DNA from 3 places in the Peribacillus sp. YIM B13472 genome. Region 1 is predicted to be linked to each of the others. Evidence: riboswitches for the same ligand, from Rfam matches in the RefSeq annotation. Region 1 holds a riboswitch; each other region holds the start of a gene.
The links. A riboswitch is a leader RNA that binds a small molecule or an ion and turns the genes downstream of it on or off. The one in region 1 is predicted to bind glycine.

Region 1 (4,278 bases):
CTGAATTTTTACTCAATTCTGAATTTTAACACGGTACTAGACACTAAAGCTTCTTTCCCGCTACAAGCCTACTTTTCTATGAAAACTGTTAAAAACAGTATGCTTTACAACCTTTTTTGCACGCAAAAAAGGACAGAAAAGGGTCGTAGCGTTCTCTACCCTTCTCTGTCCTTTTACCTGAGAGTTTAGCTCCATTTTTTAATAGAGCCTTTCCCCTTTGGTGGCGTATATGTTTATACGCGCTCTCCAGAGGTGCGTCCATTTGTGGTTCCATCTACCTGAGAGATTTGTTCCAAGGGTCTTTTTGGAACTTGCTCCTTCGGTGGCTTGTCGCTTGCACTCTCCCACAACTGTCATCCGCTTATTCAATTTGGTACATTTAGAATAGTTGTTGATAATAATTATGTCAAGCATTTTTGAAAGCGCTAACAAAACTATTCTAAAATATTTTTTCAAATTATAATATGATCATCCAGATATCTTAAAGCTTTTTATAACGGAGATTTTTTTCTCACCGAGTTGGAAAATATGGAGCGTCAGCTATCTGGACAAACACCGTTAATAGAATCAAAAGGGTTTCTTGCCTTTTAATTCCCCGCTACCTCTCTCTGATTCGCCTGTTCTACCTTCGTTTTGCGCACCTTATAAATCGCAATCAGCATAATAAACCAAACAGGAGTTACGAATAAGGCAACACGAGTATCGTTCGCAAGTGCAAGAACAACAAGGACGAATGTTAGGAAAGCAAGGATCAAGTAATTGGAAAATGGATAAAGTGGTAATTTAAATTTGTTCTTTTTCACTAGATCTGGTCTTGTTTTACGATATTTCAAATGGCTGATGACTGTAATTCCCCAAATATAGATGAAACATACTGTAGAAATACTTGTAATTAAGGTAAATACTCCTTCAGCCATTAAATAGTTCAAAACAACGGAAATTAAAATGACAACAGTTGAAAAGAGCAATGCATTGGAAGGCACTTTACGGTCATTAAGTTTTGCAAACGGTACAGGTGCATTTTTATCTTTGGCAAGTGAGTATACCATCCGGCTTGTACTGAAGATTGCGCTGTTACATGCAGAAGCAGCCGATGTAAGGACGACAAAATTGACGATACCAGCAGCTCCAGCGATACCTACAGCCACAAATACTTGGACAAATGGGCTTTCCGTTGGGATGATTGCGTTCCACGGATAAACACTCATTATGACAATAAGTGCGCCAATGTAGAAAATTATAATCCGAATAGGAATATTATTGATCGCTTTGGGGATAACTTTTTCAGGATCTTCAGTTTCACCTGCTGTTAGTCCTACAAGTTCAATGCCAACAAACGCAAACACTACCATCTGGAATGAGAGGACAAAACCATTTATTCCATTTGGGAACATACCTTCATGACTCCATAGATTCGTGAAACTTGCTGCGCCTGAATCAGTGGAAAAGCCTTTAATAATCATGAAAATACCAATAACAATTAGTGCTAGAATAGCTATGACTTTAATTAATGCGAACCAGAATTCCATTTCGCCAAAAAGTTTTACGGTTGCAAGGTTCATAAATAGCAGAATGACAAGAGCAATTAACCCTGGCATCCACTGTGGTACAGAGGGAAACCAATATTGAGTATAAAGACCAACTGCCGTTAAGTCGGCCATTGCGATTGAAATCCAGCAAAACCAGTAGGTCCAGCCGGTTACAAATGCAGCCATATTACCTAAATAGTCTCTTACAAAGTCGACAAAGGAATGATAGTGCAAATTAGATAAGAGTAGTTCTCCAAGTGCGCGCATGATTAAAAAGCAAATGACGCCTGTAATCATGTAAGCAATTAAAATTGATGGCCCGGCTAAATGAATAGATTTTCCTGCTCCAAGAAATAATCCCGTTCCGATTGCCCCACCAATAGCGATGAGTTGTACGTGCCTGTTTTTTAGCCCTCTATCCAACTTTTGTTCCTGCATACGAATTCCCACTTTCTACTTTTATAGGATACTTGGATTTTTTTCCAATAAAGGGTCAGTCCTTCAATGAGTGTGAATTATTAACGTACTGGGGAACTGCCCTACAGATGTAAGCGCTTTCTTGGTTAGGTACTAGATATAGTTTTTTTGAAACAGATCTACCAACCTTTTTGAAAATATGGCGTTAATTGTACAAATCCAAAGATAGACTCATATATCTACAGGTCTTATTGCACCTCCTCTCTTTTTATCTTTCCTAGTACAAAAAGGACAGAGGAAAGATAGGGATTTTCCTACCTTCCTCTGTCCTTTTACCTGAGAGTTTAACTCCTTCGGTGGCCTATGGCTCTCTTCAGAGACGCGTCCAATTGTAGTCCTTTTACCTGAGAGATTAGTCCCCTGCTTTTTAGGGTTTGCTCCTTCGGTGCTAAACAATGTTTAGTCTCTCCCACAATTATCATCCGCTGATATAAAGTTGTTTTAATAGTTGTATATTATCGGGTTTTAATGGATATTTCAATGATTATCTGAAAAAACTTTATTTTCTGAAATTTTAACATAGACAATTTTGAACTTTATGAACAGGTATAATTTAGATGTTATTAGTTGCTTTTCTATGTCGCAAGGAATCCAAACAAGCTTATGTATAAGCGAAACATTTTTACATTTTTCCGATTGACAATACGGCTAAATTTTAAAGATGGGAAAGGACATAATGTCTATAGTTTTAACATAATTGATGTATGGAAAAAGAGAAAATTCGAGACTCGCGAGAATGCTTGCAGCAGTATAGATTGCTTTGGAGCTTCCTCCCTAAGTTCAGCAGTAGATTCAGAAGCTTCCTTTTCTTTAGCAACTTCCTCTTTGTCCCCACCACCTGCTATATTAGCAATGATGATAATTGCTAGAACCCATACCCACGACTTCTTTGGCCTCTTTAGCTTGCTTTTCTTTTCCTTATCCATTTTACCTCATACCCCCTTTACAGTTTCTCAGTCGGACTGTTGTAAACAGAAATAGAATAACATAATTTAGAACAACAAGGTTTAAATTTATCATTACGTATTCATTTTGACTTTCTTTGTTAAATCATAATGTATTCGTACCAAATATAAAAAAGGAGGATTTACGAACCCTTTTATTGTGGAATTTCGGATGAGAGGAAGTTGATGAATATTCCTACGTAGTAAGGTTTACAGTTTTGTCCACATTAAAAAGAAAAGACAAAAACCACATCTTGTTGTCTTTTCAAACTAGGACTTTAATTTAGTTAGCAGCACCTTTTAAAACTGGTTTATAAAGTATGATCAAATCAATACATTACTTTGTTAAAATAACATATTTAGATTGATCAAAACACGCCCTTATTAGAAATTCAATCGAATCATTATTTTATAAAAAGGGTTGATTTATTTGTATTTCCTATTTAATGATAGGTGAAAATTCGTTGTTATCGTTGCATTTTCCATAGGAATAGGCTGGTTAAATTTTTTATTTATAGAAACAGTCTCCCTTACCTCGCACCGTGCATGAAAGTTTCCCTCCACACGGAGCTTTGTCTATCAGCTACAACCAACCTTTATTAGCCTTTCTCGGTAATCGTAATGCTTTTTATGAATAGAATTATCTAATACAGCAAAGCATGTGGTCATCTGTACCGCACCTTAAAAATGATTCTACCCCTAATCTAACCCATAATAACCATAAACAACATATCCTACTGCCTTTGCTGCCACGAGAAGGGCATCTTCATCGATATCAAATTTAGGGTTATGATTAAAATAAGGTTTTTCTACTCCTCTAGGTGTACAAGCAATGTAAAAGAAGCAGGAAGGAATTTTTTCAGCATAGTAAGCAAAGTCTTCAGAAGGCGGCATTGCTGGAAATTCCTTCACTTCTTTAATATCTTTATCATTTGCATTCTTCAGAATCTCAGCAACCTTTCCTGTTAATTCAGGATCATTGTATAGAGGGGGATAGTCATTCGTGTAGGTTAGATCACATGTTACGCCAAATTCTTCTTCAAGTCCTTTTACAAGACGTTTCACTTCTTTTTCAATCGTTGCTTTTGTTTCAACTGTCATATAACGGATATCGCCTTCAAGCTCTACGCTGTCTTTAATGACATTGAATGTTCCTTTTCCGTCAAAAGAACCAATCGTAATCACACCAATATCAAATGGACTTAATCGACGGCTAATAATCGTTTGTGCGGCTGTAACAAAATGGGCACCAGCCACAATGGCATCATTCGCTAGATGTGGTGAGGAACCATGTCCACCTCTACCTTGTATTTTTAATTTCATATAAG
Region 2 (4,278 bases), on a different contig from region 1:
ACTCGTGAGTTCCACAATTGATCAAAAAAACAAAAAGCCCTTCTCGAATTAAGAGAAGGGCTTTTTTTGTTACCTTATCAGGAAATCTCATCATCGGATCTAACATCCAATGGTGTTCGTTTATCCATTTTCAGCATGTAATAACTTGCTACGACCAAGGCTAGGAAAACGATCCCGACAACTAAGGAAATCCGGGTACTAGGATTGATCCACATACCGACCAGCACCATCAGTAAGAAGGCAATTGTCGCATAGTTACTGTAAGGGGCCAACGGCATCTTGAACGGATGTTTCTCCATTTCAGCGGCATTTACTTTTCTGAATTTAAGCTCACTGATAAGTAAGACAAACCATGGAATCATCCCGGGTAATACACTCGCACTGTACACATAAAGGAATAATTGCGGCGGTGCAAGGTAATTCAGGATAACCCCGATGCCCAATCCTAATAGTACAGCGATCGTGCAGTATGCCGGCACTCCATTTTTAGATACTTTAGCAAAGACTTTTGGAGCTTGGCCATTCAATGCAAGTGTGTACAGCATACGCCCTGCACTGAAAATCCCACTGTTGCATCCAGACATTGCCGCAGTGATTACAACAAAATTGATGATTCCTGCTGCTGCTGTGATACCTATTTTAGCAAAGGTTGAAACGAATGGGCTTCCTAAGTCATCCAGTTGATCCCAAGGGAAGACTGTCACGATGACAAATATGGCACCAATATAGAAAATTAATATACGCCATATGATTGATTGGATCGCTTTTGTTACGGTCTTCGTTGGATCTTTCGCTTCTCCGGCTGTGATGCCGATAAGCTCAACGCCTTGATAGGATGCCACGACCAGGGAAAGCGCAAAGAAGAATCCTGTCCAGCCTCCCGTAAAGAAGCCGCCATTTTCCCATAGATTCGATAATCCAATTGCATCCCCGCCATTTCCTATTCCAAAGAAGATAAGGCCAAGGCCGGCAATGATCATCAATATAATCGTTATGACTTTTATAAGCGCAAACCAAAATTCAAATTCCCCGAAGGATTTAACGGAAATGAGGTTTGCCGCCCCCAAGATGATCATGGCGACCACACCTGGTATCCAAGCAGGTAACTCGGGGAACCAATATTGCATATACAACCCAACCGCGATGATTTCGGACATTCCGACGATTACCCATTGAAACCAATTGCTCCAAGCAGTCATATAACCTGCCAAGGGATGTATATAGCTGCTTGCAAAGGTTGCAAAAGAACCTGTAGTCGGTTCTAAATATAGCATCTCACCCATGGAACGCATGATGAAAAATATAAAAATACCTGCGATTGCATAAGCAAGCATAACAGAGGGCCCGGTCCATTTGATCGTGCTCGCAGAACCCATGAATAACCCGACCCCGATGGTTCCGCCCAAAGCTATCATTTGAATATGTCTTGATTCCAGCCCTCTCTTTAATTCCTTGTTCGACATGATTAACTCCCCCTGATGCAATATCGGTAATGCTTTTCCATCCTTAACACGAACGACTCTCTATTAATTATTGCGGTTAGAAATGCTTTATCGAAAAAAATATCAATAACACTTCAATTATGTTTTCTTATCTTATAATAGTAAATATTCTGTAAAAATACAATTGTATTTTTGAAATAAACAGTTACCAAATATATCTTGGCAATTTCCCTTATCTAAAAATATCATTTCAAAAAAATGATGTTCAATATTTCATAATAGTGATCATCCAAAAAACAATTTTTTCAAGTACCTTAAAAAATATTAAGACCACTATAAAACTGCAGCTATTGCCGTTTTCACTTCAAAAAAACTTGTTGACCTTCCGAAAAATAGATGATAGAATTCCAATATTATTTTATAAGCATAATGAATGATGTAACAGTGGAAGATTGACACTGACAGACATTTCTTCACAACCGCATACAAGCAAGCGATGAATGCTATGGATGACACTATAGCAGGAGCAGCTTCTGGAGAGACTGTACAAGATGCAGCGCCGAAGGATTCACAATCTCAGGCAAAAGGACAGAAGAGTAACGAATGATAGAATTGTTATTCTGAACCCTTTAAGAGATTGGTATTATCCAATCTCTTTTTTTTATTGTCCATTTTGTGATTGGACTTAAAACTACACTCTTGAAAACCAATGGAATAGGCAAGCAGGGCAAGAAATCACGTCCCTCTCTCCAAGACCATGCAGGTTGAAATCATTCACTAACAAGACTATAAAAAACGGGGGCGTAAGAATTGGCTAAACAGGAATTAAAAAGAGATTTAAAAAATCGACATGTACAACTTATTGCAATAGGAGGAACCATTGGCACCGGTTTATTTTTAGGATCCGGAAAAGCCATACAATTAGCTGGACCTTCCATTATATTCTCCTATCTGATAATAGGGATTGCCTTGTTTTTTGTGATGAGGGCGCTGGGCGAATTGCTATTATCCAATGCAGGGTATACATCATTTACTGAATTTGCAACCGAATATGTCGGTCCATGGGCCGGCTTCGTAACAGGGTGGACATATTGGTTCTGTTGGATCATGACCGCAATGGCCGATATCATAGCTGTCGGCGTCTATATGCAATATTGGTTCGATATCCCTCAATGGATTCCGGCTCTAATATGCCTAGTCATTCTGTTAGGATTGAACCTTTTGACCGTTAAGTTATTTGGTGAATTGGAATTCTGGTTTGCCATCATTAAAGTAATCACGATCATTGCCTTAATCATCGTAGGAATCATTCTTTTGATCATCGGCTTCAATACCAATAGCGGAACGGTTTCCGTAACGAACCTATGGAATCATGGGGGCATGTTCCCTAATGGCATTTCTGGATTCCTATTATCTTTACAGCTGGTCGTCTTCTCATTTGTCGGTGTCGAATTGGTCGGGGTTTCCGCAGCAGAAACGGCAAACCCGAGAAAGAACATTCCATCTGCCATCAATAAAATCCCTGTCCGGATTTTACTTTTCTATATTGGTGCACTATTCGTCATTCTCTGCGTCAACCCATGGACACAACTGGATGCCACGAGCAGCCCATTTGTAGAGGTCTTTGCGTTAATCGGCATTCCTGTCGCTGCAGGGATCATCAACTTCGTCGTTTTGACATCCGCTGCTTCTGCATGCAACAGCGGTTTATTTTCAACGAGCCGAATACTTTATACGTTAAGCAGGAATGGCGAAGCCCCTGCTAAACTGGAAAAATTAAATAAACAGGCTGTTCCGAGCAATGCCTTATTAACATCCACAATCGTTGTATCAATAGGGGCATTATTAAGCAAGCTGATACCTGAACAGGCATTTACCGTCGTGACGACCATCAGTGCCATCTGTTTCATTTGGGTATGGAGCATTATCTTGATCTCCCATATCAAATATTCAAAAACAAGGCCTGATCTAAGAGCCGAATCGACTTTCAAGGCTCCTTTTACACCCTTTGTCAATTACGCCATATTAGGATTATTCCTGTTCATCCTTATTGTTATGCTATTCGCTGAAGCAACACGACTATCACTGCTCTTGACCCCAATCTGGTTCATACTTTTGGTAATACTATATAATACTCGAAAAAAATATAGCTAAAGGAAATAAAGCCTTGAACTCACTATGAATTCAAGGCTTTATCTGTTTTATGAACATATCAGGGTCCGGCTGTCTGCGCACAGTTGCTCAAATATATCAGGCAACTGCATTAAATTTTATATCAAAATAGTGTAAGCTATTATATATCATTGGACCTTTTTTAAAAGAAGGTAAATCGGACATGCACGAATTTTCCTTCCCGGTTTGGTTCACCCAGCCATCAGTGGCATTGAAGAATAAACCCCATTGATGGACGTTTCACTTATTTAAAACGGAGGGGTTTGTTTAATGAAGATTATATATATCCTTACTCTAGTTCCTTTTATAGGCATACTAGGATTTCTACCTTTTGTTAATAAAATAGAACCATACGTATTAGGGATGCCTTTCAATATGTTCTGGATGGCTATGTGGGTTGTCCTTACCTCTGCCATATTGGGCATCATGTATAAGCTGGATCCCAGGAATCGGGAAGGTGACCAGAAATGAATATTGCTCTCTTAATCATTTTAGCATTTTTACTTCTATCGATATTTTTAGGGATACGCTCTTCAAAAGGAAAAGATATGGACTTGGAACAATGGACGGTGGGCGGACGTGGTTTTGGTGCGATTTTCGTCTTTCTGCTGATGGCCGGGGAAATCTATACGACCTTCTCCTTCCTTGGCGGCAGCGGCTGGGC
Region 3 (4,278 bases), on a different contig from region 1:
ATTCCATTCTGCTGTAGGTACCATTGGAGATATAGCTGAGTCGCCCGGTATTCGGTAAAGATAATCACTTTGTCATCAATTTTCTTGATCAGTTCCAAAGCTTTTTCAGCCTTGGAGTTCTGAACTGTTTCATTCACTTTAGAAAATAAATCATCAAGCTTTGCCAAATAGTCAGGGGAAGGCTGATCATATTTTTCTTTCATATTCTTTAATGTATAAAAGACCGCCTCTCTGCTGCTGCATGCTTCCCTTTGAAGAGTGAGAGCCGAAAAGGCGCTTCCTTTTGATCCATCCGAAATAGGCTTGAATTTGGAAACAGCATCGTACAATGCCTGTTCCGTTGGAGAAAATTCAATGGTGATGGTTTCCACATGCCGTTTTGTCCATTCAATGCCAGTATCGGCCCGCCGGTTTCGAATCATGACAGTATTGACCAGTTCCTTTAGGTGTTCATCTTCAATGATGTTCCGGCCTTTCCCTTTATACTTTTCCGAAAAGAGTGAGGCATTTCCCAAGTGGCCCGGTTTCAATAACGAAACGAGGTGAAAAATCTCCTCGACTTTATTTTGAATCGGTGTGGCTGTCAGGAGTAGACAAAATTTCTTTTTCAGATTTTGGACGAATTCATAGTTCTTCGTCTTATTGTTTTTAAGTTTATGAGCTTCATCAATAATGATGAAGTCATATTCCTGAGTGAAAATGATATCTCGATGTGGAGCGCGTTTCGCTGTATCAATGGATGAAATGACAACATCACAGGAGTCCCAAACATAACTTTTTCTCTGAACGACTGCCGGAATATGAAACTTGGTATTCAATTCAAAAGCCCATTGTGTGACAAGGGAGGCTGGAACAAGGATCAATACCTTTTTTACTAGGCCTCTAATCATATACTCTTTTAGGATCAAGCCTGCTTCAATTGTTTTTCCGAGCCCCACCTCATCAGCTAAAATGGCCTTTCCATTCATCTTTTCCACCACTTGCTTGGCTGCTTCCAATTGATGGGGAAGCGGGGTTAACTGCGGAAGGTGCTTGGGCGCCTGTAAACCTTCAAAATCAGGGATGATAAGATTTTCCTCCATTTGAACCGCCAACTTATAAAGCTCCCAATTTCCCCATGGACCGTCATTTTCCATTTTTTGCAGAAACTCGTCATTCCATTCAGAATTGAAGGATATATTGATTTTCATAGAAATAACTCCCTCTTAAATCATAATTTCCTTAATAAAAGGTCAAAACCCGAACATTTCGTATGTGAAGTAAGAAAAATATTTCTCTTCAAAAGATATTGCAGAGATAAGTTTCTTAGGGTAGGATATAAGTATATTTAGAAAATTCCAATTTCCAAATGCTACAAAGAATCTTTGTACATCGATTTTGCAGTTCGCGTTTTCTTAGTATGGGCTATAGGCTCCTAATTTATCCAAGATTACTGAAGGGGATCACTCAAACGGTTTCTGAAGTTTTAGGAGAATTGGCAGAGAATGCTTCCATGATGCTCAAAGGTTTTACCGATGCTTGGGGCTATTTCGCTTCCTTTCATTGGTAGACCATTCATATGCGGGTGAAGATAAGGGGAGAGACTACGGATGTAGCGCCGAAGGAGCAAACTTAGCAGTGAATCTCTCAGGCAAAAGAACTCTTATTGGACGCAACTCTGGAGAGCGCCGCCCGTTTTGGGACGGCCACCAAAGGGGAAAACCTATTACATAGGTAAACTTTCAGGTTTCAGGACAGAGAAAAAGCTCAAACGGGCTTTCTCTGTCCTTTTTTGTGCTTTTTTCACATCATGAATCAGGATATACCTGATGCGTAATGACAAAAGCTTTTGATAATGAAGCCAATTAATTTTAAAAAAATCTGAAGGGGGTCATTTTTTGACCAATTTAAAAAGAACACCACTATTTGAGGTTTATCGTGAATACGGAGGTAAAACGATTGATTTTGGCGGCTGGGAACTTCCTGTCCAATTTTCGGGTATAAAGGACGAACATGAAGCCGTACGTACAAAAGCGGGGTTATTTGATGTTTCCCATATGGGGGAAGTCGATGTTAAGGGTCCTGGGAGCCTTTCCTTTTTACAGAAGATGCTGACTAATGATATATCAAAGCTGCAACAGGGCGGTGCCCAATATACCGCCATGTGTTATGAAAACGGAGGCACAGTTGATGATCTTATCGTGTATAAAAGGGCTGAGGACGACTATCTGCTCGTGGTCAATGCAGCGAATACAGAAAAAGATTTCAATTGGCTGCAAGCTAATTTAACGGAAGATGTCCAAATTACGAATGTATCGAGTGACTATACACAGCTGGCACTTCAAGGACCATCTGCAGAAAAGATATTACAAAAACTATCGGAAAATACTGACTTAAGTGAAATTGGATTTTTCAAGTTCAAGGAAAATGTCCTGATCAACGGTATCTCCACGTTGGTATCCCGTACTGGATACACTGGTGAAGATGGTTTTGAGATATATAGCGACAGTGAAAATGGTCCTGCCCTTTGGAAGGCGATTATGGAAGCCGGAAAGGAAGAGGGGGTTCAGCCGATTGGTTTAGGTGCTCGTGATACCCTGCGTTTTGAAGCGAAACTGCCGCTGTATGGGCAGGAGCTTTCAGCGGACATCACCCCGATGGAAGCCGGTATTGGTTTTGCAGTAAAAGTGGATAAGGAAGTGGATTTTTTCGGGAAAGCCGTTCTTGCTGAGCAAAAGGAGAAAGGAGCTCCCCGCAAGCTTGTGGGAATTGAAATGATTGACCGTGGCATTCCACGTCATGGGTATAAGGTCTACAGCGGTGATAAAGTCATTGGCGAGGTCACGACCGGTACCCAATCACCAACGTTGAAGAAAAACGTGGGATTGGTACTTATCGATAAGGAATTTTCGGTGCTGGATGCGGAAGTCGAAGTGGAAATCCGTTCCAAACGTTTGAAAGCCGTTATCATACAAACACCTTTTTATAAAAAACCACGTAAATAGAGAGGAATGGTCATTAGATGAAACATCGTTATTTACCCATGACAGAGCAAGATAAACAAGAAATGCTGCAAGCGATAGGGGTATCTACTGTTCAAGAACTTTTCAATGATATCCCTGAAAGCGTTCGTTTTCAAGGAGAATACGATATCAAGCCTGCTAAATCGGAACCTGCATTAATGAAAGAATTATCAAGGCTTGCTGCCAAGAATGCGGACCTTAAAAGCTATGCTTCCTTCCTTGGTGCGGGTGTCTATGACCATTACGCACCGGTCATCGTCGATCATGTTTTATCCCGTTCTGAGTTTTATACGGCTTATACACCCTATCAGCCTGAAATTTCACAGGGTGAGCTTCAGGCGATCTTTGAATATCAAACGATGATATGTGAATTGACGGGCATGGATGTAGCTAACTCCTCCATGTATGACGGCGGGACGGCGCTAGCTGAAGCAGCCATGCTTGCTTCAGGCCAGACACGACGCAAGAAGATTCTCATTTCAGGAACCGTTCATCCTGAATCAAGAGAAGTTGTGAAGACATATGCGAAAGGGCAACGCGTGGAAGTGGTCGAAATTCCTTATAAAGACGGTGTGACGGACTTAGCTGCTTTAAGTGAATTGGCGAATGATGACATTGCAGGAGTGATCGTGCAATATCCGAACTTTTTTGGCCGCATCGAGCCATTGAAAGAAATGGAGGAAATCATTCATGGAGTCAAGTCCATGTTTATCGTTTCCAGTAACCCGCTTGCATTGGGAGCTTTGACATCCCCTGGTGCACTCGGTGCAGATATCGTAACGGGGGATGCCCAGCCATTCGGCATTCCAGCGGCATTCGGGGGACCTCATTGTGGATATTTTGCCGTTACTAATAAACTTGTTCGGAAAGTTCCGGGCCGACTCGTCGGTCAAACGGTGGATGAAAATGGAAAAAGGGGATTTGTACTGACGCTTCAAGCTCGTGAACAGCACATCCGCCGTGACAAAGCCACATCCAACATTTGTTCCAATCAAGCTTTGAATGCCTTGGCAGCTTCTGTTGCAATGACCGCGCTTGGGAAAAAGGGTGTCAAAGAAATGGCCGTGCAAAATATTCAAAAAGCGCATTATGCGAAAAAAGCAATCATGGCAAAAGGGGCGGAAGTGATATTTGACGGTCCTTCGTTTAATGAATTTGTCATTAAACTGCCTGCTTCGTTTTCAGAAATCAATAAAAACCTTTTTGAAAAAGGGATGATCGGCGGCTTCGATTTAGGAACGGTTTATCCTGAGCTGAAAGACCATATGCTGGTCGC

Region 2: another riboswitch for glycine. It lies ahead of ACFX4I_RS09590 (amino acid permease); the one in region 1 lies ahead of ACFX4I_RS16705 (amino acid permease).
Region 3: another riboswitch for glycine. It lies ahead of gcvT (glycine cleavage system aminomethyltransferase GcvT); the one in region 1 lies ahead of ACFX4I_RS16705 (amino acid permease).

The regions. Positions count from the first base shown of each region.
Region 1 is NZ_JBHZPG010000022.1:11,050-15,327, forward strand. Features, by position in the region: glycine riboswitch at 156-260, opposite strand; gene ACFX4I_RS16705 (amino acid permease) at 588-1,967, opposite strand; glycine riboswitch at 2,269-2,325, opposite strand; glycine riboswitch at 2,329-2,428, opposite strand; gene ACFX4I_RS16710 (hypothetical protein) at 2,687-2,932, opposite strand; gene ACFX4I_RS16715 (amidohydrolase) at 3,650-4,278, opposite strand, start outside.
Region 2 is NZ_JBHZPG010000009.1:58,540-62,817, forward strand. Features, by position in the region: gene ACFX4I_RS09580 (hypothetical protein) at 1-52, shown strand, start outside; gene ACFX4I_RS09585 (amino acid permease) at 78-1,463, opposite strand; glycine riboswitch at 1,966-2,044, shown strand; gene ACFX4I_RS09590 (amino acid permease) at 2,253-3,596, shown strand; gene ACFX4I_RS09595 (DUF3311 domain-containing protein) at 3,885-4,085, shown strand; gene ACFX4I_RS09600 (sodium:solute symporter family protein) at 4,082-4,278, shown strand, end outside.
Region 3 is NZ_JBHZPG010000006.1:93,303-97,580, reverse strand. Features, by position in the region: gene ACFX4I_RS06920 (DEAD/DEAH box helicase) at 1-1,190, opposite strand, end outside; glycine riboswitch at 1,565-1,652, shown strand; glycine riboswitch at 1,656-1,739, shown strand; gene gcvT (glycine cleavage system aminomethyltransferase GcvT) at 1,878-2,984, shown strand; gene gcvPA (aminomethyl-transferring glycine dehydrogenase subunit GcvPA) at 3,002-4,278, shown strand, end outside.